DNA from 3 places in the Saccharothrix australiensis genome. Region 1 is predicted to be linked to each of the others. Evidence: riboswitches for the same ligand, from Rfam matches in the RefSeq annotation. Region 1 holds a riboswitch; each other region holds the start of a gene.
What was found. Region 1 has a riboswitch for glycine ahead of gcvP (aminomethyl-transferring glycine dehydrogenase). Riboswitches for the same ligand answer to the same signal wherever they lie in the genome.

Region 1 (7,023 bases):
GCCCGCCACCGGGAACGACATGGTCGGCGCGTGCAGGCCGTAGTCGGCGAGCCGCTTGGCCACGTCGTCCACGGTCACGCCGGTCGCCTTGGTGATGGCCCGCAGGTCCAGGATGCACTCGTGGGCCACGAACCCGCCCTCGCCGGTGTAGAGGACCGGGAAGTGCTCGTCCAGCCGCCGCGCCACGTAGTTCGCCGCCGCCACCGCCGTCAGCGTCGCCCGGCGCAGGCCGTCGCCGCCCATCATCCGCACGTAGGCCCACGAGATCGGCAGGATCGACGCCGAACCCCACGGCGCGGCGCTGATCGGGCCGACCCCGGTCGCCGGGCCCGCCGACGGCTGGAGCGGGTGGTTGGGCAGGAACGGCGCGAGGTGCGCGCGCACGCCGATCGGGCCGACACCGGGGCCGCCGCCGCCGTGCGGGATGCAGAACGTCTTGTGCAGGTTCAGGTGCGACACGTCCGAGCCGAACTTGCCGTATCGGGCGAGGCCGATCAGCGCGTTGAGGTTCGCGCCGTCCACGTACACCTGGCCGCCCGCGTCGTGCACCAGCCCGCACACCTCGCGCACGGTGTCCTCGTACACGCCGTGCGTCGACGGGTAGGTGATCATGATCGCGGCGAGGTCGTCGCGGTGCGCCCCGACCGTCTCGCGCAGGTGGTCCAGGTCGACGTTGCCCCGGTCGTCGCACTTCACCACGACGACCTTCATGCCCGCCATCACCGCCGACGCGGCGTTCGTGCCGTGCGCGGACGACGGGATCAGGCACACGTCGCGGTGCGCCTCGCCCCGCGACCGGTGGTAGGCGCGGATCGCCAGCAGGCCCGCGAACTCGCCCTGGCTGCCCGCGTTGGGCTGCAACGACACCGCGTCGTACCCGGTGACCTCGGCCAGCCACGCCTCCAGGTCCCGCACCAGCGACAGCAGGCCGGCCGCGTCCTCGGCGGGCGCGAACGGGTGCAGCTCGGCGAACTCCGGCCACGTCACCGGCTCCATCTCGGCCGTGGCGTTGAGCTTCATGGTGCACGAGCCGAGCGGGATCATGCTGCGGTCCAGCGCCACGTCCTTGTCCGACAGCGCCCGCAGGTAGCGCAGCAGGGCCGTCTCGGAGCGGTGCGCGTGGAACACCGGGTGGGTCAGGTAGTCCGAGGTGCGGCGCAGGTCCGCCGGGATGCCGTCGGCCGTGTCGGCGTCCAGCCCGTCGACGTCGGACACCGTCACCCCGAACGCCTTCCACACCGCCGACAGGTCGTCGCGCGTCGTGGTCTCGTCGCACGCGATCGAGACGACGTCCGCGTCCACCTGCCACAGGTTCACGCCCAGGTCGCGGGCGGCGGCCACGACCTCGGCGGCCCGGCCCTCGACCCGTGCCCGCACGGTGTCGAAGAAGTCGCCGTGCACGACCTCGACGCCGCCCTCGCACAGCCCGGCGGCCAGCACGGTCGCCATGCGGTGCGCGCGGGTCGCGATCGCCGCCAGCCCCTCCGGCCCGTGGTACACCGCGTACATCGACGCCATCACCGCGAGCAGCACCTGGGCGGTGCAGATGTTGCTGGTCGCCTTCTCCCGGCGGATGTGCTGCTCACGCGTCTGCAACGCGAGCCGGTAGGCGGGCGAGCCGTCCGCGTCCACCGACACGCCGACGAGCCTGCCCGGCAGCTGCCGCTCCAGCCCCTGCCGCACCGCCATGTACCCGGCGTGCGGCCCGCCGAACCCCATCGGCACGCCGAACCGCTGGCTCGTGCCCACCACGACGTCCGCGCCGATCTCGCCGGGCGGGCGCAGCAGCGTCAACGCCAGCAGGTCCGCCGCGACGACGACCTGCGCGCCGGCCGCGTGGATCTCCTCGACCAGCGCCGCCTGGTCCCGGACCACGCCGGACGCGCCGGGGTAGGACAGCAGGACGCCGAAGAAGTCGCCGCCCAGCCCCAGCCCCTCCAGGCCCTGCGACAGGTCGGCGGTGACCACCTCGATGCCCAGCGGCTCGGCGCGGGTCCCGATCACGGCCAGCGTCTGCGGCAGCGTGTCGACGTCCACCACGAACCGGTTCGACCTGTGCCTGCCCGCCCGGCGGACCAGCGTCATCGCCTCGGCGGCGGCCGTCGACTCGTCCAGCATGGACGCGTTGGCCAGCGGCAGGCCCGTCAGGTCGGCCACCGCGGTCTGGAAGTTCAGCAACGCCTCCAGCCGCCCCTGCGAGATCTCCGGCTGGTACGGCGTGTACGCCGTGTACCAGGCCGGGTTCTCCAGCACGTTGCGGCGGATCACCGGCGGCGTGACGGTGCCGTGGTAGCCCAGGCCGATCATCTGCTTGAGCGGGCGGTTGCGGGACGCCAGCGCGCGCAGCTCGGCCAGCGCCTCGGTCTCGGTGGCCGGCGCGGGCAGGCCCAGCACCAGGTCCCGCTCGCGGATCGACTCCGGCACGGCGCGCTGCGCCAACTCCTCCAACGACCCGACGCCGATGACGTCGAGGATCCGCGCCAACTCGGCGGGTCGGGGACCGACGTGGCGGTCGGCGAACGGCGTGCCGTGCTCAAGAGCAGCGAGGGGGATGCGGTCCTGCGTCATTGATACGCCTCCGGGGCCGGGCCGTTTCCTTCTGCGGAAACACTGGTGCCGTTGCCCTCCCCCTCTGTCTTCCGCCCGAACCGGGCGCCTGAGAGCTTCACCCGGCGTGCGGGCTTGCACCGTCGGCGGGGTCGGTGGCCCGACCCGCTTTCCAGAGGCGTCTCACCCGCGCGGTCCTTGCGCCTGAGAGGTTCCGGGGAGGATTTGCTCCTTCGGCGCCGAGACGGACTCGGACTCTCCCGCACGGGATAAAGCGACTACCCGCGAATGGTACCCGGCGGGCCGGACCGCGAAGCCGCGGAGGCGACGCGGATCTCAGGCGGGCGCGTCACCCGATGGCCCTGGTGCGCCGCCGCCGCGACAGCTCGTCGTTGGGCGCCTCGTCGACCTCCAGGCCGTCCGCGCGCTCGGCGGGGAACTCGTGGATCGTGCCGCTGATCTCCCGCATGGCGCCGCTGACCGCGATCCCGAACACCCCCTGCCCGCCCTGCAACAGGTCGACGACCTCCTCCGGCGAGGTGCACTCGTAGACCGTCGTGCCGTCGCTGAACAACGTGATGCGCGCCAGGTCCTGCACCCCGCGCCGCCGCAGGTGGTCGACGGCGACCCGGATGTTCTGCAACGAGACCCCGGTGTCCAGCAACCGCTTGACGACCTTCAGGACGAGGATGTCCTTGAACGAGTACAGCCGCTGGCTGCCGGACCCGTGCGCGCTCCTTATGGTCGGGTTGACCAGTCCGGTGCGGGCCCAGTAGTCGAGCTGGCGGTAGGTGATGCCGGCGATCTGGCACGCGGCGGGCCCCCGGTAGCCGACGAGTTCGTCCGGCAGCGAGGAGTCCGGGAACAGCTCACCCTGTTCGCCGGTCCCGGCCCGGATGGGCGCTTCCTCGACCACGCCTGCCTCCCCTCGGTCCGGCTGCACAGCCGGCGACCAACGTGAAGCCGCCAGCGGTGCTCGAATCACACCGTGGCAATTCACCTGAGTTCGACGGTAAGACCGCCTAGGGGGCAGGTCAACGCGACGCGCTGAGCGTGTCGCACCTCAACCTCAACCTGAGGTTGAGAGAGTCGGCCGATGTAAGCCATTCGGGTGACGTTTAGTGATCGTTTAGCGCAACACCACTGACGTTGTGTAATCCAGAGGTGTGACACCGGGGGGTGGCACGCGGGGCTGATCCACAACGCACCGCACACGCCACGGGGGGCCGCTCCACTTCGCGGATGGACCGGCACCCCGTGGTCCCCGCTCCGTCACCCACCCACACCACTGCCGCGCCAGGCGCCCCGCCGGCAACACGCCCTCGGCGCGCCGCGCGCCGCCCGCGCAGACCTCCGGCTCCGTGTTCTCCCCGTATGGCCTGCCCGTCCGGCGAGGACGCTTTTACGCTTCGACACCCTGCCGCACCGAACCCTCACCGGGCCGCGATACCGACCTCACGCGGCCGAGCCCGGCAGCCCCGGCCTCACGTGTCCGCGCCGCGGAAGTCCTCCGGCGACACCGAGTCGAGGAACTCGCGGAACTTCTCGACCTCGTCCTCCTGCTCGTCCGGGATGATCAGGCCGGCTTCCGCCAGCACGGCTTCCTCGGCGTGGATCGGCACCCCGATCCGCAGGGCCAGCGCGACCGAGTCGCTGGGCCTGGCCGACACCCGGACGTCACCGTCGAACACGAGCTCGGCGAAGTAGGTGCCCTCCTGGAGGTCCGTGATCCGGACCTGCTCCAGCTGCCGCCCCAACGCCCCGATCACGTCCTTGAGCAGGTCGTGGGTCAACGGCCGCGCGGGCCGGACGCCTTGTTGCTCCAGGGCGATGGCGGTGGCCTCGACCGACCCGATCCAGATCGGCAGGTAGCGCTCCCCCTCGGTTTCGCGCAGCAGCAGGATCGGCTGGTTGGCGGGCAGTTCCACCCGCACGCCCACGACGCGCATCTCGCTCATCGGGTCTCGCCTCCCTCAGCGCGCTGAAATTCTGGCGTCCCCGTTCCGAACGAGGATCTCCCATCTCCAGTTTCGACGCTACCCGCCAAGCGGGCTCTGTGCGCAACCACCGGGTACCACCGGATCACAATGCGGACACGGCTTCACCTGGGCGAAACCCGACCACCTGCGACGTCGCGGAGGCCCGTCTTCACCAGCAGTGTGTGCAGCGTTACGGAAAGCGCGGCGACTTCACGCGCGACCTCGTCCGCGCCCGCCCGGTGCGGGACGACCTGGTCGACCAGCCCCACGACGCGGTCGGCGGCGGCCCGGAACGCGCGCAGGTGGCGCGGTTCGAGCCCGCGCTCGGTCATGGCCCGGACGGTGAGGGCGACCTGGACCGCGTCCTGGTCGTAGACACCGGCCCTGATCAGGCCGGCCCGCTCCACCTCGGCGAGCACCGACGGGTCGAGCCCGGACCGGGCCAGCAGCTCCTCCCGGCTGATCCGGGACCCGGCCGGCGCCGCGAACCGGGCCGCGCACTGGTCCGCGAACAACCCCGCCGGGAACGACGACTGCCCCGCCGGCGGCTCCACGACCTGCCTCATCGGGGACACACCACCGACACCGGCACGGACGCCACCGGCCGCCACACCACCGACCGCCGACGCACCACCGGCCACCGCGGCGCCATCGACCACCGCGCCGTCGACCGCCACACCGTCCGCAGCCGCACCGAGCGCCGACGCACCGACCGCGGCCGCACCACCGGCAGCCACCCCGTCGACCGCGCGCAACGCGCGGGCGGACCCGCCCGCGTCCACCGCGTCCAGGTGCTCCTTGATGACCTTCAACGGCAGGTACCGGTCACGTTGCGCGGCCAGCACGAACCGCAGCCGCTCGACGTCGGCCGCGGTGAACTGCCGGTACCCCGAGGCAGTGCGCGCCGGGCGGACCAGGCCCTCCGACTCCAGGAAACGGATCTTGGAGATCGTGACGTCGGGGAAGTCCGATCGCAACTGCGCGAGCACCGCGCCGATGCTCAGACCCCCGCGCTGTGGCCGCCCGGCCGCCGTCACTGCGCCCCCTGACCCCCGGCGCCCGGACCGGTCAGGAACACGAGGCGGAACTTGCCGATCTGCACCTCGTCGCCGTTGGCGAGCACCGCCTGGTCGACGGGCTCGCGGTTGACGTAGGTGCCGTTCAGGCTGCCCACGTCGATCACCACGAACTCGCCGCCCTCGCGGCGGAACTCGGCGTGCCGGCGGGACACCGTCACGTCGTCGAGGAAGATGTCGCTGTCGGGGTGCCTGCCCGCGCTGGTGGTGTCCCGGTCCAGCAGGAACCTCGAACCCGCGTTCGGACCGCGCTTGACCACGAGCAGGGCGGACCCCGCCGGCAGCGCGTCGACGCCGGCGACCGCCGGCTCCTGGGCGGGCGCTTCGGCGCCCTCTACCTCGGCGAGGAAGTCCGCCCGGAAAACGGAGGTCCGCTCCGGGGACTGCTCGGGCGGAACGCCTGGCCCGTCGTTCGTGCTCACCTGAGCTCTCCTCCTGCTGCTGGAACCGTCGAGACCGCTAGAACCTATCGTGCCCGACCCCTGGTCCGAGGAGCGGCTCCCCCACCGACCGAAGAGCTTCCGGAAGATCGACGTCACTCCGCGGCCGCCAGCTCCTGGTACGCGGCGGCGTCGAGCAGGTCGTCGACCGCGGCGGGGTCCGCCAACCGCAGCTCCACCATCCACCCCTCGCCGTACGGGTCGGTGTTGACCAGGTCCGGTTGCTGGTCGAGCGAGTCGTTGCGGGCCACCACCTCGCCCGCGAGCGGGGCGTAGAGGTCCGACACGCTCTTGGTGGACTCCACCTCACCGAGCGTCTGGCCCGCGGTCACCTGCTCGCCGAGCTCCGGGAGCTGGACGAACACGACTTCACCAAGCTGCTCCTGGGCGTAGTCGGTGATGCCGACGCGCACGGTGTCCTCACCGGTGCGCAGCACCCACTCATGTTCCTCGGTGTACTTGAGCTCCTCGGGAATCACCGCGGTGCGCTCCTTCATGACGGTGGATCTTCGCTGCCGGATCTTCCCACGACCGGTTCAGACCGGCGCGACCCCCGGCGGTCTGCGCAGCGCCAGGAAGAACTGGTAGACGTACAGGGCGCCGGACCACAGGTACAGCGCGCTGCCCCACACCATGAACGCGTAGGCCACCGGCCGGGCGACCTGGGCGGCGGTGGACGTGCCCTGCGCGAGCAGCAGCATGGGGAACGCGTACAGCAGGTTGAACGTGGCGCCCTTGCCGAGGTAGCTGACCTCGAACGGGCCGTAGCCGCGCGCCCGGAGCACCGGCAGGCACGCGCCGACCACCAGCTCGCGGCCCACCAGCACGGCCGCCACCCACCACGGCACGATGTCGCGCACCACGAACGCCACGAGCGTGGCCAGGATGTACAGGCGGTCGGCGGCCGGGTCGAGCAGCGCGCCCAGGCGGCTCATCTGGTCCAGCCAGCGCGCGACCTTGCCGTCCAGCCAGTCCGAGAGC
Region 2 (7,023 bases), 280 kb from region 1:
GCGCGGGAAGGAGGTCTCGTTGCCCACGGGCACACCTTATGTCCTGGTCGCCGACGCCTCCACGAACGTCCTCCGGCGCGGTCGGCCGTCCGCGCGCCGCCGTCCGGATCGGCGTCCGCACGGGTGGACGTGCGCGTGGCCCCCGTCCGGCGTCCACACAGGACGCGTGGTCACGACGGCCCGGTCCGCCGGCGGGTCCCGCCCGTCGGATCGCGTCCCGGCGGGACGACGCGGCGCGCCGACCCCTCCCGACCAGGTCGCGGAGCGAGGCGACAGGCGGTGATGTCAGTCACTGACATCACTCGGATACAGGTTCCCCCGAAAACACGACATCGCCGCGGAGCCGACGCGCTGCCGCCTGAGGGTCCCGGCGCGCCCGACCCCTGTCCCGGACCCCGCGCCGAACCGGCCCTACGACGTGCGCGTGGTGGTCGGTACAGCGATCGACGGACCGAGGAGGAGTTGACCGTGATCCGACGCAACCGCATCGCCGTCGCCGTCGCGGGCGGCTTGGCGGCCGTGCTCGCGCTGGTCGTCTGGAATCCCGGCGCCGTGGGCGTGCGGGACGCGAGCACCGCGCGGACCGGTCCGGTGGACGCCGCCGCCCGCGCCGGCTACCCCGACGCCCCGGCCGCGCCTGCCGCCACGACCCCCGCCGGCCGCACCGCGCCGCGACCCGCCGCGCCCGAAACCGCCGCGCCGCGACCCGACGTGCCGGGAGCCGCGCGGCAACCCGCCGCGACCCGGTCCGGCGCGCCCGAACCCGCCGCCGCACCGGCCGAAGCACCCCCGGTGACGCTCGTGGCGAAGAGCGTGCCGAAGATGGGCGAGGTCGTGCCGGACGGCGCGGGCCGCACCCTGTACCGGTTCGACAAGGACTCCCTCGACCGGCGTGATCCCCCCGCCGGACCCCCTCGAACGGCGTGATCCCCCCGCCCGAAGGGCGATGCGCACCCCTCGAACGGCGTGGTCCCCCGGCTCGGTGCCGAGCCGGGGGACCACGCCTGCCGCGAGGAGCCTTACAGCGACGGGTACAGCGGGTGCTTGGCCGCCAGCACCTCGACCCGCGCGCGGAGGTCCGCCAGGTCCGGCGACGGCTGGAGCGCCGCCGCGATGATGTCGGCCACCTCGGTGAAGTCCGCCGCGCCGAACCCGCGCGTGGCCAGCGCGGGCGTGCCGATCCGCAGGCCCGAGGTCACCATCGGCGGGCGCGGGTCGTTCGGGACCGCGTTGCGGTTGACCGTGATGCCCACCTCGTGCAGGCGGTCCTCGGCCTGCTTGCCGTCCAGCTCGGAGTCCACCAGGTCGACCAGCACCAGGTGGACGTCCGTGCCGCCGGTCAGCACCTTCACGCCGGCCGCCGCCGCGTCGGGCCGCGACAGCCGGTCGGCGAGGATGCGCGCGCCCTCGACGGTGCGGCGCTGGCGGTCGGCGAACTCCGGCGACGCGGCGTGCTTGAACGCCACCGCCTTGCCCGCGATCACGTGCTCCAGCGGCCCGCCCTGCTGGCCGGGGAACACCGCCGAGTTGATCTTCTTGGCGAGGTCGGCGTCGTTGGTCAGGATCACGCCGCCGCGCGGGCCGCCCAGCGTCTTGTGCGTCGTCGTGGTGACGACGTGCGCGTGCGGCACCGGGCTCGGGTGCAGGCCGGCCGCGACCAGGCCCGCGAAGTGCGCCATGTCCACCATGAGGTAGGCGTCGACCGAGTCGGCGATCCGCCGGAACTCCGCGAAGTCCAGCTGCCGGGGGTAGGCCGACCAGCCCGCGACGATCAGCTTCGGCCGGTGCTCGGCGGCCAGCCGCTCCACCTCGGCCATGTCCACCCGACCGTCCACATCGGACACGTGGTACGGCACCACGTCGTACAGCTTGCCCGAGAAGTTGATCCGCATGCCGTGCGTGAGGTGCCCGCCGTGCGCCAGGTCCAGCCCGAGGATGGTGTCGCCGGGCTTGAGCAGGGCGAACATGGCGCACGCGTTGGCCTGCGCGCCCGAGTGCGGCTGCACGTTCGCGAACGCCGCCCCGAACAGCTCCTTCACCCGCGAGATCGCCAGTCGCTCGATGACGTCGACGTGCTCGCACCCGCCGTAGTAGCGCCGGCCGGGGTAGCCCTCGGCGTACTTGTTGGTCAGCACCGAGCCCTGCGCCTGGAGCACCGACACCGGGGTGAAGTTCTCGGAGGCGATCATCTCCAGGGTGCCCTGCTGCCGGCCGAGCTCGGCGGCGACGGCCTCGGCGACCTCCGGGTCGAACTCCGCGAGGGAGGTGTTGAAGTGCTCGGACATGTGGTCTCCCTACGAGTTGCGCTTGTAGAACGGCAGCGCGACGACTTCCACGGGCTCCTGCCTGCCCCGGATGTCGACGGCCAGCTCGGTGCCGGGCTCGGCGTGCGCGGGCGGCACGTAGGCCAGGGCCACGGAGTAGCCCAGCGTCGGCGACAGCGCGCCGCTGGTCACCTCCCCGATGACCGCGCCCGCCGCGTCCAGCACCGCGTAGCCGTGCCGGGGCGCGCGGCGGGACGTCGTCTTCAGGCCGACCAGGCGGGCGTCCACGCCCTGCTCCGCGACCGCCGCCAGGGCGTCCCGGCCGACGAAGTCCTCGGGCTTGTCCAGCTTCACGACCCGGCCCAGGTTCGCGTGGTACGGGGTGCGCGCGGCGGTCAGCTCGTTGCCGTACAGCGGCATCCCGGCCTCCAGGCGCAGCGTGTCGCGGCAGCCGAGGCCGGCGGGCTTGAGGTCGTGCGGCGCGCCCGCGGCCAGCAGCGCGCCCCACACGTGCGGCGCGTCGGCGGGCGCGAGGAACAGCTCGAACCCGTCCTCGCCGGTGTAGCCGGTGCGGGCGAGCAGCGCGGGCCTGCCCGCCACCTCGGTCGGGTAGGACGCGTAGTACTTCACCGCCGCGAGGTCGGTGCCGGTCAGGCCGGCCAGGATCGCGGTCGCCTTCGGGCCCTGCACGGCCAGCAGCGCGTAGTCGGCGGAGCGGTCCTCGACCGCGGCGTCGTAGCCCTTCGCCCGCGCGACCAGCTCCTCGTGCACCGCCGCCGCGTTCGACGCGTTCGCGACGACCAGGTACTCCTGCTCGCCGGTGCGGTAGACGATCAGGTCGTCGAGCACGCCGCCGTCGGCCGCGCAGATCATGGTGTAGCGGGCGCGGCCGACGCCGATCGCGGACGCGTGGCCGACCAGCGCGTGGTCCAGCGCGCGGCCCGCCTCCGGCCCGGTGAGCACGATCTCGCCCATGTGGGTCAGGTCGAACAGGCCCGCCGAGGTGCGCACGGCGTGGTGCTCGGCGAGTTCGCTGTCGTAGCGCAGCGGCATCCGCCAGCCCGCGAAGTCGGTGAACTGGGCGCCCAGCGCCTCGTGCTCGGCGTGCAGCGGCGTCCGGCGGGTTTCCACGGGGTCCTCCCTGGTGGCGGGCACGGCAGTGACGCCGACCTGGTCGGTCGGCCTGCCGCTACGAAGGATGACACGGTCCATCGGGAGACTCCTCGCCTGAGTGAGCCTCCCCCTCTGTCATGGGCCTGAGAGCTTCGCCGCGGTAGCGCGGCTTGCACCGTGGGCGAGGCGTGCTGCCTGCTTTCCAGAGTTGCCTTCGTCGGGCGGTAGCTGTGCCTGAGAGATTCCGGGGAGGAGTTGCTCCTTCGGCGCCCCTGGTGGGGACTCTCCCGCGCGACATCGACGGCCGTGTTCAGTTGGTACCGCCAGACGCTAGGCGGGCCCGGCGGGCGCGGTCAACCGGGAGCCGGTCACAGGGCGCGTTCCGCCCGGACGCTCTCGACGACCTTGCGCTCGGCGTAGAACGACACGAACGGGATGGTGCCCGCCAGCAGCACCAGCGCGGTGCCCTTGAGCGACCAGCGCGCCTTGAGCGCCAGGTCGACGGTGAGGACCAGGTAGATGGCGTAGAGGAACCCGTGGACGGGGCCGACGACCGCCATCATGCCGGGGTTGTCGCCGAGGTACTTGACGAACATGGCGACCACGAGCCCGAGCAGGCCGACACCGACCACGTAAGCCATGAACCGGAACCGGCCCAACGCACCGCTCATCGCCCTACCGACCTGCCTTCGCTCACCGCTGGTCCCGCGCGTGGAGTTCCCGGAGGTAGCGGTTGTACGCCGCCAGCTCGTCGTCCTCGTCGTCGTGCGCGGGTGTCCTGACGGCGTCCACGGTAACCACCCGCTCGGTGATCACCCGTTCCGGGGCGGCCGGCGCGGGTCCGGGCGCGGCGTCGCCCGCGTCGCGGCGGGCGGCGAGCCTGCGCATCCGCCACACCATGAACGCGGGGAACAGGCCGAACAGCGGCCACTGGAAGACGTACCCGAGGTTCTGCCACGTGCCGCCCGCCTCGGAGAACCGCTCCCACTGCCAGTAGGCCAGGCCGCAGCACACGACGAGCGACAGCAGGCACACGACCGCGATGGCCAGCGGTGTCCCGAGGCGGCGCGCGGTGGTGCGGGCCTCGACGTCACCGGCCTCGACGTCACCGGCCTCGACGTCACCGGCCTCGACGTCACCGGCCTCGACGTCACCGGTCCCGACGTCGCCGCCGCGGGCCGCGCTGGTGTGCGCCGCGAGGGTCTCGGCGACACCGGTCCCGGCGACACCGGTGCGGGTGGCGCGGGTCCCGGTGGCGCGGGTGTCGCCTGCGCGGGCGTCGGCCGCGCGGTCCGGCCTGGGCGCGTGCTCACCGCCGGCGGGGTCCCGGCCTGCCGGCGGGGCCTCGCGCGGGAGTGGTGGGGTGGACACGGCTCCCAGCGTACTTCGTGGCGCGCCGGGTGGCCGTCACCCGTCGGAAGGGGCTCCCGGCACAGGAGCCCGCCCTCCCGGTCTGGTGCTGGTCCTGCCCACGTCTCCGTGCGCACGTCGCGCCGCGAGCGGCGCGACGCCCGGACCTAGGCGACGCCGTCCCGGCGCTGCCGCTGCAACCTGGCCACGCACCAGGCCGCCGCACTGCCCCGACGCAGGTGCTGGAGCACCGTCATCGGCCCGAGCCGACGTCCCAGGTCGGCGGGCGTGAGCCCGGCCGCCCGGTAGTCGAGAGCGCGCTGGTCGAGCGGGCTGATGCCCGCGTCCCACCACAGCTCCGCCTCGGACAGGTCGCCCACCAGCTGCCAGTAGCTGGCGGCCGCCGCGAGCAGCACCTCGGGCACCTCGGGCGCCCGCTTCCGCATCGCCGCCACGTACGCCGGGTCAGCGGATTCGACCCGAACCAGTCCGCGCGACCCGCCGTTCGCCCGCTGCGAGGGGATGCCCGGCGCGGGCGGCGGGGCCTCGGCCAGCCACTCGTCCTTGATCCGGTTCACCTCTTGCAGCTCGGCGTCGTCCGAGCGCTCAGCCGCCCACTGCCGCAGCAGCTCGTCGACTCCGGAGTCCTCGACCATTCTGCCTCCTCGTCGGTCGAAGATCAGCCAATGCAGCGCACCGTATTAGCGGGTACCGACAACCGCTAGACCCCGGATTGTCAAAAACCCTGTTACCAGCGCGTTATAGCCCTCTTTCCACCCGGACGGTCCAACGCGGACGGCCGATCGTCACCGATGGTGACCGGGTCGGCGGGGCCGCGCGGCGCGCTAGCCGAAGAGGCTCCGGACGAACGTGATGATCGCCTCCGCGCCCTGGCGGAGCCAGCCGATGGCGGTCTTGACCGCGTCCGCGGACTGGTCGGGCTGGGTGATCAGGAGGAACAGCAGCAGCGCGACGACCGCCAGCGTCACCACCTTCTTGACGTTCACGAGTCCCTCTCCGTCCGTTCACAGGTGCCCGGCCGGCGGGCGTCGTGCCCACCGCGTCACGTGCCATGCTCCCTCATTCACCCGGACGATGACGGCAGGACGCGCCCTGATCCCACGGTCGGGCGGTGCGGCGAGCGCTGCGCCACGCACGGCCGGCGCGCTCAGTCACCCGAACGGACGATCAAGGACTCGGGGGCCCCGGCCGATGTCCAAGGTACGGGCCACTCGCCCACTCCCCCTCGCACGAGCACCGAGGTTCCGCCACATCGTCCGACTTCTCCGCACCTCGCGCCGGTCACCCACATGCGCCCGACCCACGCACCGAGCGTCATCGGGTCGACACCGGCCGTCCCCTTTATTCACCGCGCGCCCCCGGCGATTTAACGCGGCCATTTTCCGGTCACCTCGCCGTCACCCGGACAACGCGGGCGCGGCACGGCCACCGCGCCCCCGACCCCTGCCCCGACCACGCCGGCGCGGCGCGCTCACCCGACGACGCTCCCCCGACGACGCTCACCCCACCACGCTCACCCCACGACGCTCACCCCACGACGCCCGCGCGGCGCAGCTCCTCGACCTCCGGCCCGGCGAGCCCCAGCTCCGCCAGCACCTCGGCCGTGTGCTGCCCGACCGACGGCGGCGCGGTGGGCGTCCCGGCCGGGGTGCGGTCGAACCGCGGCGCGGGCGCGGGCTGCGTCACGCCCCCGACCTCGACGAACGTGCCGCGCGCCGCGTTGTGCGCGTGACCGGCGGCCTCCTCGGGCGTCAGCACCGGCGCCAGGCACGCGTCCGTGCCCTCCGCCAGCGCCGCCCACTCGTCCCTCGTCCGGGTGGCCACGGCCGCGGCGATCCGGCGGCGCAGCTCGGGCCACCCCGCCGGGTCGCGCCGGTCCGGCAGGTCCGGGCCGGCCAGCCCCAGCACGGCCAGCAGCTCCGCGTAGAACCCGTCCTCCAGCGCCCCGACGGCCACGTACCGGCCGTCCGCCGCCTCGTACACGTCGTAGAACGGCGCGCCGCCGTCGAGCAGGTTCGCGCCACGCCCGCCCGGCCACGCCCCGGCGGCCTTCATGCCGTGCAGGAACGTCGTCAGCAGCGCCGCGCCGTCCACCATGCCCGCGTCCACCACCTGGCCGCGCCCGGACCGCTCCCGCTCATACAGGGCCGCGAGCACGCCCACCGCGAGCAGCAGCCCGCCGCCGCCGAAGTCGCCCACGAGGTTGAGCGGCACGGTGGGCGGCGCGCCCGCGCGGCCGATCGGCTCCAGCGCGCCCGCCACGGCGACGTAGTCG
Region 3 (7,023 bases), 1.0 Mb from region 1:
AATTTGCCGCTGTGTTGGATTGCCGCGACTTCGTCGCGGCGGCTCGGCCGCCATTTTGTCGGGCCGTCGCGCCTGATTTCCCGCCGATCGAAGAGCGTGATCGGCGGGAAATGAGGCGCGACAACCCGACGCGGCCTCGCGGCGCGGGAACAGGTAGGGGGTGAGGGCCGCGACTGGTCTTGCGGGGGGCGGAGGGCGCGGGTGGAGAGGCGGCTGGGAGGCGGTTGTGCGAGGTCCCGGAGCGCGGCAGGGTGTGGTCATGCTTGAAGACTTGGAGCCGTTCCTCGGCCGGTGGGTGCTCGACCCTGCCCGTACCGCCTACTCCGGCGGGGTGCCGCCCAAGGAGGGGCACTACGAGCTGCGGCTCGACGGTGACGAGCTGGTGGCCGTGATCGACGGCGTCGGCGGCACCGACGAGCCGATCCACATCGAGTACCGGCTGAGCCTCACCGGCGACACCGCGCTGGAGGGCACGTACGACCGCGTCCGGACGATCGTCGAGCCGAACGCGCTGTGCACCGTCCTGTTCGACGGGGAGAACGAGGCAGCCAGGGCCTGGCGCATCCTCGGCTCACCCGACGAGATGACGATCGTCCAGTCCGCACCCGACGTCGAGGGCGTGTGGCGCGACGACGTCTCGGTGTACCGCAGGGCTTAGCCCAACCACTCCCGCACCTCAGACCAAGTCGCCGCACTCACCCCCGACTCGCTCCCGCACCGCGCGAGGCCGCCGTCGGGTTGTCGCGCCTCATTTCCCGCCGATCACGCTTTTGGATCGGCGGGAAATCAGGCGCGACGGCCCGACCACAGGGCGGCCGAGCCGCCGAGGCGAAGCCGAGGCAAATCAAACACAGCTCTAGTCACTGTCTCACCGCCCCCGCCTCACCCCTACTGCCTTGCCCCTCCCCCTACTCCCTCGCCACTCCCCCTCAGCACTCGATCACGTTCACCGCAAGACCGCCGCGTGCCGTCTCCTTGTACTTGACCTTCATGTCCTTGCCGGTCTCCCGCATGGTCTTGATGACCTTGTCCAGGGACACGAAGTGGGAGCCGTCACCGCGCAGCGCCATCCGGGCCGCGGTGATGGCCTTGATCGACGCCAGCGCGTTCCGCTCGATGCACGGGATCTGCACGAGCCCGCCGATCGGGTCGCACGTCAGCCCGAGGTTGTGCTCCATCGCGATCTCGGCGGCGTTCTCGACCTGTTCCGGCGAGCCGCCCAGCACCTCGGCCAGGCCGCCGGCCGCCATCGAGCACGCCGAACCCACCTCGCCCTGGCACCCGACCTCCGCGCCGGAGATCGACGCGTTCTCCTTGAACAGCACGCCGACCGCGCCCGCGGTCAGCAGGAACCGCACCACGCCCTCGTCCGACGCGCCCGGCACGAACCGGGTGTAGTAGTGCAGCACCGCCGGGACGATGCCGGCCGCGCCGTTCGTCGGCGCGGTCACGACCCGGCCGCCCGCGGCGTTCTCCTCGTTGACCGCCAGCGCGAACAGCGTCACCCAGTCCATGACGCGCAGCGGGTCGGTGGCGTAGTGCTCGGACGCCAGCCGCTGCCGCATCTCGGCCGCCCGCCGCCGCACCTTCAGACCGCCCGGCAGCACACCGGTCTGCGAGCAGCCGCGGTCGACGCACTCCTGCATCACCGCCCAGATGTGCAGCAGCCCGGACCGCACCTCCGCCTCGGACCGCCACGACGTCTCGTTGGCCAGCATGACCTCGCTGATGGACAGCCCGGTCTCGCGGGTGCGCGCCAGCAGCTCGTCACCGGTCTTGAACGGGTGCGCGACCCTGGTCTCGTCCGCTTTGATCCGGTCCGCGCCGGTCGCCGTCTCGTCCACCACGAACCCGCCGCCGACCGAGTAGTACACGGCCTCGTCGACCACCTCGTCGCCCCGGTAGGCGGCGAAGCTCATGCCGTTGGGGTGCAGCGGGAGCGACTTGCGGCGGTGCATCACCAGGTCGGTGTCCTCGGTGAACGGGATCTCCCGCACGCCGCCCAGCAGCAGCCGGCTCGTCGCGCGGATCTCGGCCACGCGCGTGTCGGCGACCGCCGGGTCGACGTCCTCCGGCCGGTGCCCCTCCAGGCCCAGCAGCACGGCCTTGGGGCTGCCGTGCCCGTGGCCCGTCGCGCCCAGCGAGCCGAACAGCTGGACGTGCACCCGGTCGACCTCCCGCACGCGATGGCCCAACCGCGCCACGAACATCGTCGCCGCGCGCATCGGGCCGACCGTGTGCGAGCTGGACGGCCCGATGCCGACGGAGAACAGGTCGAAGACGCTGATGGCCACGGCGCTCAGTCCCCGGTCAGTTCCGCGTACTTCGCGGCGGTCAGCAGGCCGGAGGCGTCCTCCACGGCGACCTTGAACAGCCAGCCACCGCCGTACGGGTCGTTGTTGATCAGCGACGGGTCGTCGACGGCGGCCGTGTTGACCTCCACGACCTCGCCGCTGACCGGCGCGTACAGGTCGCTCACCGACTTGGTCGACTCCAGCTCGCCGCACACGTCGCCGGACTTCACGCGGTCGCCGACGGCGGGCAGCTGCACGAAGACGATGTCGCCGAGGGATTCCGCCGCGTAGGACGTGATGCCGATCGCCACGGGGTCCTGGGTACCCGGCGCCCAGTCGACCCACTCGTGCTCGGGGGTGTACAGCAGGTTGTCCGGAAGGTTCACGTCGTCAGCTCCTCGGTCCACGCGGTCCAGGTCCCCCTCTCTGTCCTGGGACCTGAGAGCTTCGCCGGCGTCACGACGGTCGTGCCGTCGATCGGTCCGGCTTGCACCGTGGGTGCGCGCGAGCACGCTTTCCAGAGTCGCCTCGCCCGAGCGGTTCTCGTTGCCTGAGAGTGTGCGGGGTGCTTGCTCCTTCGGCGCTCCAACGACGCTGGAGGCTCTCCCGCCCGGGTTCCGGTGCCGCACGGGGCACCGCGGCCGATGTTGAGTTGGGCGAACGCGAGCACGCTAAGTCCCCGGCACGACGGGTGTCAACGCGCGCCCGGACGGTCGCCGCGGACAGGTCCGGTTGTCCGTTCGGGTGGGGCCCGGTTGTCCGTTCGGGCAGCACCGGTTGTGCCGGCGGCACAACCGCGCGGGTGGCGGTTCGTACCGCCCGCACGATGACAGCCGGATGGCGGTACCGGACCTTTGGGCGTAACAACGGCTGAAGGAGCCCCACCGTGCGGATCTCAGTACCTCGCGAGATCAAGAACCACGAATACCGCGTCGCGCTGACCCCGGCGGGCGCCCACGAGCTGACCCAGCGCGGCCACGACGTGTACGTCGAGGCGGGCGCGGGTCTCGGGTCGGCCATCACCGACGACGAGTACCTGGCCGCCGGCGCGAAGGTCCTGGCCACCGCCGAGGAGGTGTGGGGCGAGGGCGACCTGGTGCTCAAGGTCAAGGAGCCGATCGCGCGCGAGTACCCGCTGCTGCGCAAGGGCCAGACCCTGTTCACCTACCTGCACCTGGCCGCCGACCAGCCGTTGACGCAGGCGCTGCTCGACTCGGGCACCACCGCGATCGCCTACGAGACCGTGCAGGCGCCGAGCGGCGCGCTGCCGCTGCTGGCCCCGATGTCCGAGGTCGCGGGCAGGCTCGCGCCCCAGGTCGGCGCGTTCTCGCTGATGAAGCCGTCCGGCGGCCGGGGCGTGCTGCCCGGCGGCGTGCCCGGCGTGCACCCGGCGCGGGTGGTCGTGATCGGCGGCGGCGTCGCGGGCCTGAACGCGGCCACCATCGCCGCCGGCCTGGGCGCGGACGTCGAGATCCTGGACACCAACGTCGACCGGCTGCGCCACATCGACGCCCTCTACCGGGGGCAGCTGCGCACCGTCACGTCCAACCGCTTCTCGGTCGAGCAGGCCGTGCGCGAGGCCGACCTGGTCATCGGCGCGGTGCTGGTGCCCGGCGCGAAGGCGCCCAAGCTGGTCAGCAACGAGCTGGTGGCGCGGATGAAGCCCGGTTCGGTGCTGGTGGACATCGCGATCGACCAGGGCGGCTGCTTCGCCGACTCCCGACCGACCACGCACGCCGACCCGACCTACCAGGTGCACGAGTCGGTCTTCTACTGCGTCGCGAACATGCCGGGCGCGGTGCCGCGCACGTCCACCTACGCGTTGACGAACGTGACCCTGCCCTACGCCGTGGCGCTGGCCGACAAGGGCTGGGAGGCGGCGCTGCGCGCGGACAAGTCGCTCGCGCTGGGCCTGAACGTCCACGACGGCCTGCTGACCAACCAGCCGGTCGCGGAGGCGCACGGCCTCGCGCACACCCCGATCGACCTCTGAGATCGGACCTCGGGAGGGGCGTCCACCACGGTGGGCGCCCCTTCGCGCACGTCCGGGCCGGGCCGACGCCGGTCCGCCGGCCACTTCGGACCGGGTGGGACCGGTGCGGAGCAGGTCGGGACCAGGCCCCGGACGCAGAAAGGCGGCCCGCTCAACCAGCCTGGGGGTCACTGGGAGCGGGCCGCACCGCCAATCCTAGCCGGGAACGGGGTGCCGTGCCCAGCCGCCCCGCCCATCTGACTCACATTTCTCCACCTTGCGGACCACCGTGCGTGTCCCGCCTCAAGCAAACGAGTGAATTCGTCGCGTAACGGGTAAGTCACGACCCCCGGTCGGCCGATGGACAAGGCGGACGGACACCACGGCGCCGCGGGTCCGCCCACACCGCGTGGCGTTGCCCACGCGCCGCCGCGACCCTCCGATCGGAGCGCACATGGCTGAACCGCAGGGGTGGATCGACTGTCACGACCCGTTCGGGCGGGACCGGTCGATGACGGTGCTGGTCGAGGAGGACCGGGTGCTGCTGGTCTCGCCACCCGGCGAGTCGGCTGTGATGTCCGTCACGCAGACCCGCAGGCTGCACCGCCTGCTGGACCAAGCCGCCGACAGGATGTGACGTGGACGAGACCCTGCGCGCCGCGGTGCTGCACCGGCTCACCCAACTGGAGGAGGTGGCCGAACGGGGCGCGGCCGAGGCGCTGGTGCCGCTGGCCCGCGCGGAGATCAACCGGCTCGCCGACGGCTGGCGGCTGCTGCTCACCGTGCACCAGCCCGACCCCGACGGCCGCTGCGGCGCCTGCCCCGGCGTGCTGCGGCACAAGAAGTGGCCCTGCCAGGTGTGGACGATGGCGCACCAGCACCTCATCGGCGAAGGGCTGCCGCACCGCGAGCGGCGGCGTCCGCTGCGCAGCCCGTTCTCCCGCGCGCGCGACGCGGAGACGACCACCGAGCTGCCGCCGGTGGCCTCGAAACCACGGCACGCCCTACCCGACTGACCCTCCTAAGGCAGGATGGCTCCCGAAGAACATTCGGGAGGGACGCGTGCACGACGGCAGTGGCCGCATCGTGGTGCAGAACTTGACCAAGCAGTTCGGTCCGGTCGCAGCGGTGCAGAATCTCAGCTTCACGGTGGAACCGGGGTCGGTGACCGGCTTCCTCGGCCCCAACGGCGCGGGCAAGACGACGACGCTGCGCATGTTGCTCGGCCTGGTGACGCCCACGGCCGGCATCGGCCTGATCAACGGCAGGCCGTTCCACCAGCTCGGCAACCCGGCGCGGGTGGTCGGCGCGGTGCTGGAGGCGCAGGGCTTCCACCCCAAGCGCTCGGCGCGCAACCACCTCCGGGTGTACGCGGCGGCCATCGGCGTGCCGGACGCGCGGGCCGACCAGGTGCTGCACCTGGTCGGGCTGGGCGCGGCGGGCGACCGCCGGACGGGCGGGTTCTCGCTGGGCATGAAGCAGCGCCTGGCGCTCGCCACCGCCCTGCTCGGCGACCCGCAGGTGCTGGTGCTGGACGAGCCGTCGAACGGCCTGGACCCCGAGGGCATCGCGTGGCTGCGGACGTTCCTCCAGTCCTACGCGCGCAGCGGGCGCACCGTGCTCATCTCCAGCCACCTGCTGGCCGAGGTGGAGCAGACCGTGGACCAGGTGGTGATCGTGTCGCGCGGCCAGACCATGTACTACGGGCCGCTGGACAACCTGCGCGATTCGCAGCGCAGCCGCGTCCTCGTGCAGCCGTCCGACACGTCCGCGCTGGTGGCGGCGTTGCAGGCGGAGGGCGTCACGACGATCGAGCAGGTGCCGGACGGTCGGATCGCGGTCACCGGGGTGGAGGCCAGGCAGGTCGCCGACCTGGCGCTCAAGGCAGGCGTGTCGATCTACGGCATCCAGGAGGAGAAGGCCGACCTGGAGCAGCTGTTCTTCCAGCTCACCAACGGCCAGTACACGGCGTCCGGGCCGAACCAGTACGCGGGCCCGCAGGGCACCGGCTACTACGCGCCACCGCAGGACTACCAGCAGCAACCCGGCTACCAGCCACCACCCGGCTACCAGGGCTCGCCACCGCAGGGCTTCCCGCAGCAGGCCGCCTACCAGCCGCAACCCGGCCAGTTCCCGCCGCCCACGCCGCCCGGCCAGTACCCGCCGGGGCAGTTCCAGGCCGGCCCGTACCCGCCGGGGCAGTTCCAGCAGCCCACGCCGCCGCCCGGCTACCAGGACCCGCCGTCGGGCTACCAGGACCCGCCGTCGGGTTACCAGCAGGGGCAGGGCCAGGGCGGTCTCGGGGGTGGCGCGTGATGTTGGGCAACCTGATCAAGTCGGAGTTCCGCAAGACGACCACCACGGGCCTGTGGTGGGGCCTGATGATCCCGACCGTGCTGATCGCCCTCGGCTGGGCGCTGGGCACCGGGTTCATCGGCAAGAACATCATGGACGCGGTCGGCAGCGCGGACGCCGAGGAGCTGACCAGGCTCCTGGGCATCGACCCGTCGCAGTGGCAGGTCGCCGTGTTCGGGATGGCGCGCAGCATCAACATCGCGACCATCTTCCCGATGATCTTCGGCGGGCTGGCGATCTCGAACGAGATCAGCCGCAAGACCATCACCACGACCTTCCTGACCGCGCCGAACCGCGTGTCCGCGCTGAGCGCCAAGCTGATCGTGTACGTCCTGTGGGGCGCGATCTACGGCTTGGCGATCGTGGCCGCGGTGAGCATCGGCATCGTGATCACGTCCGACT

Region 2: another riboswitch for glycine. It lies ahead of gcvT (glycine cleavage system aminomethyltransferase GcvT); the one in region 1 lies ahead of gcvP (aminomethyl-transferring glycine dehydrogenase).
Region 3: another riboswitch for glycine. It lies ahead of gcvH (glycine cleavage system protein GcvH); the one in region 1 lies ahead of gcvP (aminomethyl-transferring glycine dehydrogenase).

Annotation. Positions count from the first base shown of each region.
Region 1 is NZ_RBXO01000001.1:6,185,074-6,192,096, forward strand. Features, by position in the region: gene gcvP (aminomethyl-transferring glycine dehydrogenase) at 1-2,568, opposite strand, end outside; glycine riboswitch at 2,730-2,820, opposite strand; gene C8E97_RS26100 (MerR family transcriptional regulator) at 2,897-3,463, opposite strand; gene C8E97_RS26105 (bifunctional nuclease family protein) at 4,032-4,505, opposite strand; gene ftsR (transcriptional regulator FtsR) at 4,649-5,563, opposite strand; gene garA (glycogen accumulation regulator GarA) at 5,560-6,024, opposite strand; gene gcvH (glycine cleavage system protein GcvH) at 6,138-6,539, opposite strand; gene clsA (cardiolipin synthase ClsA) at 6,579-7,023, opposite strand, start outside.
Region 2 is NZ_RBXO01000001.1:6,467,108-6,474,130, forward strand. Features, by position in the region: gene C8E97_RS27280 (S9 family peptidase) at 1-27, opposite strand, end outside; gene C8E97_RS27285 (hypothetical protein) at 469-927, shown strand; gene glyA (serine hydroxymethyltransferase) at 1,020-2,285, opposite strand; gene gcvT (glycine cleavage system aminomethyltransferase GcvT) at 2,295-3,395, opposite strand; glycine riboswitch at 3,503-3,588, opposite strand; glycine riboswitch at 3,590-3,677, opposite strand; gene C8E97_RS27300 (DUF3817 domain-containing protein) at 3,746-4,048, opposite strand; gene C8E97_RS27305 (hypothetical protein) at 4,071-4,427, opposite strand; gene C8E97_RS27310 (helix-turn-helix transcriptional regulator) at 4,895-5,383, opposite strand; gene C8E97_RS34955 (hypothetical protein) at 5,573-5,734, opposite strand; gene C8E97_RS27315 (CaiB/BaiF CoA transferase family protein) at 6,276-7,023, opposite strand, start outside.
Region 3 is NZ_RBXO01000001.1:7,182,473-7,189,495, forward strand. Features, by position in the region: gene C8E97_RS30520 (glutathione peroxidase) at 1-1, shown strand, start outside; gene C8E97_RS30525 (hypothetical protein) at 260-658, shown strand; gene C8E97_RS30530 (L-serine ammonia-lyase) at 930-2,294, opposite strand; gene gcvH (glycine cleavage system protein GcvH) at 2,300-2,680, opposite strand; glycine riboswitch at 2,822-2,913, opposite strand; gene ald (alanine dehydrogenase) at 3,181-4,287, shown strand; gene C8E97_RS30545 (hypothetical protein) at 4,721-4,903, shown strand; gene C8E97_RS30550 (hypothetical protein) at 4,905-5,282, shown strand; gene C8E97_RS30555 (ABC transporter ATP-binding protein) at 5,329-6,582, shown strand; gene C8E97_RS30560 (ABC-2 transporter permease) at 6,582-7,023, shown strand, end outside.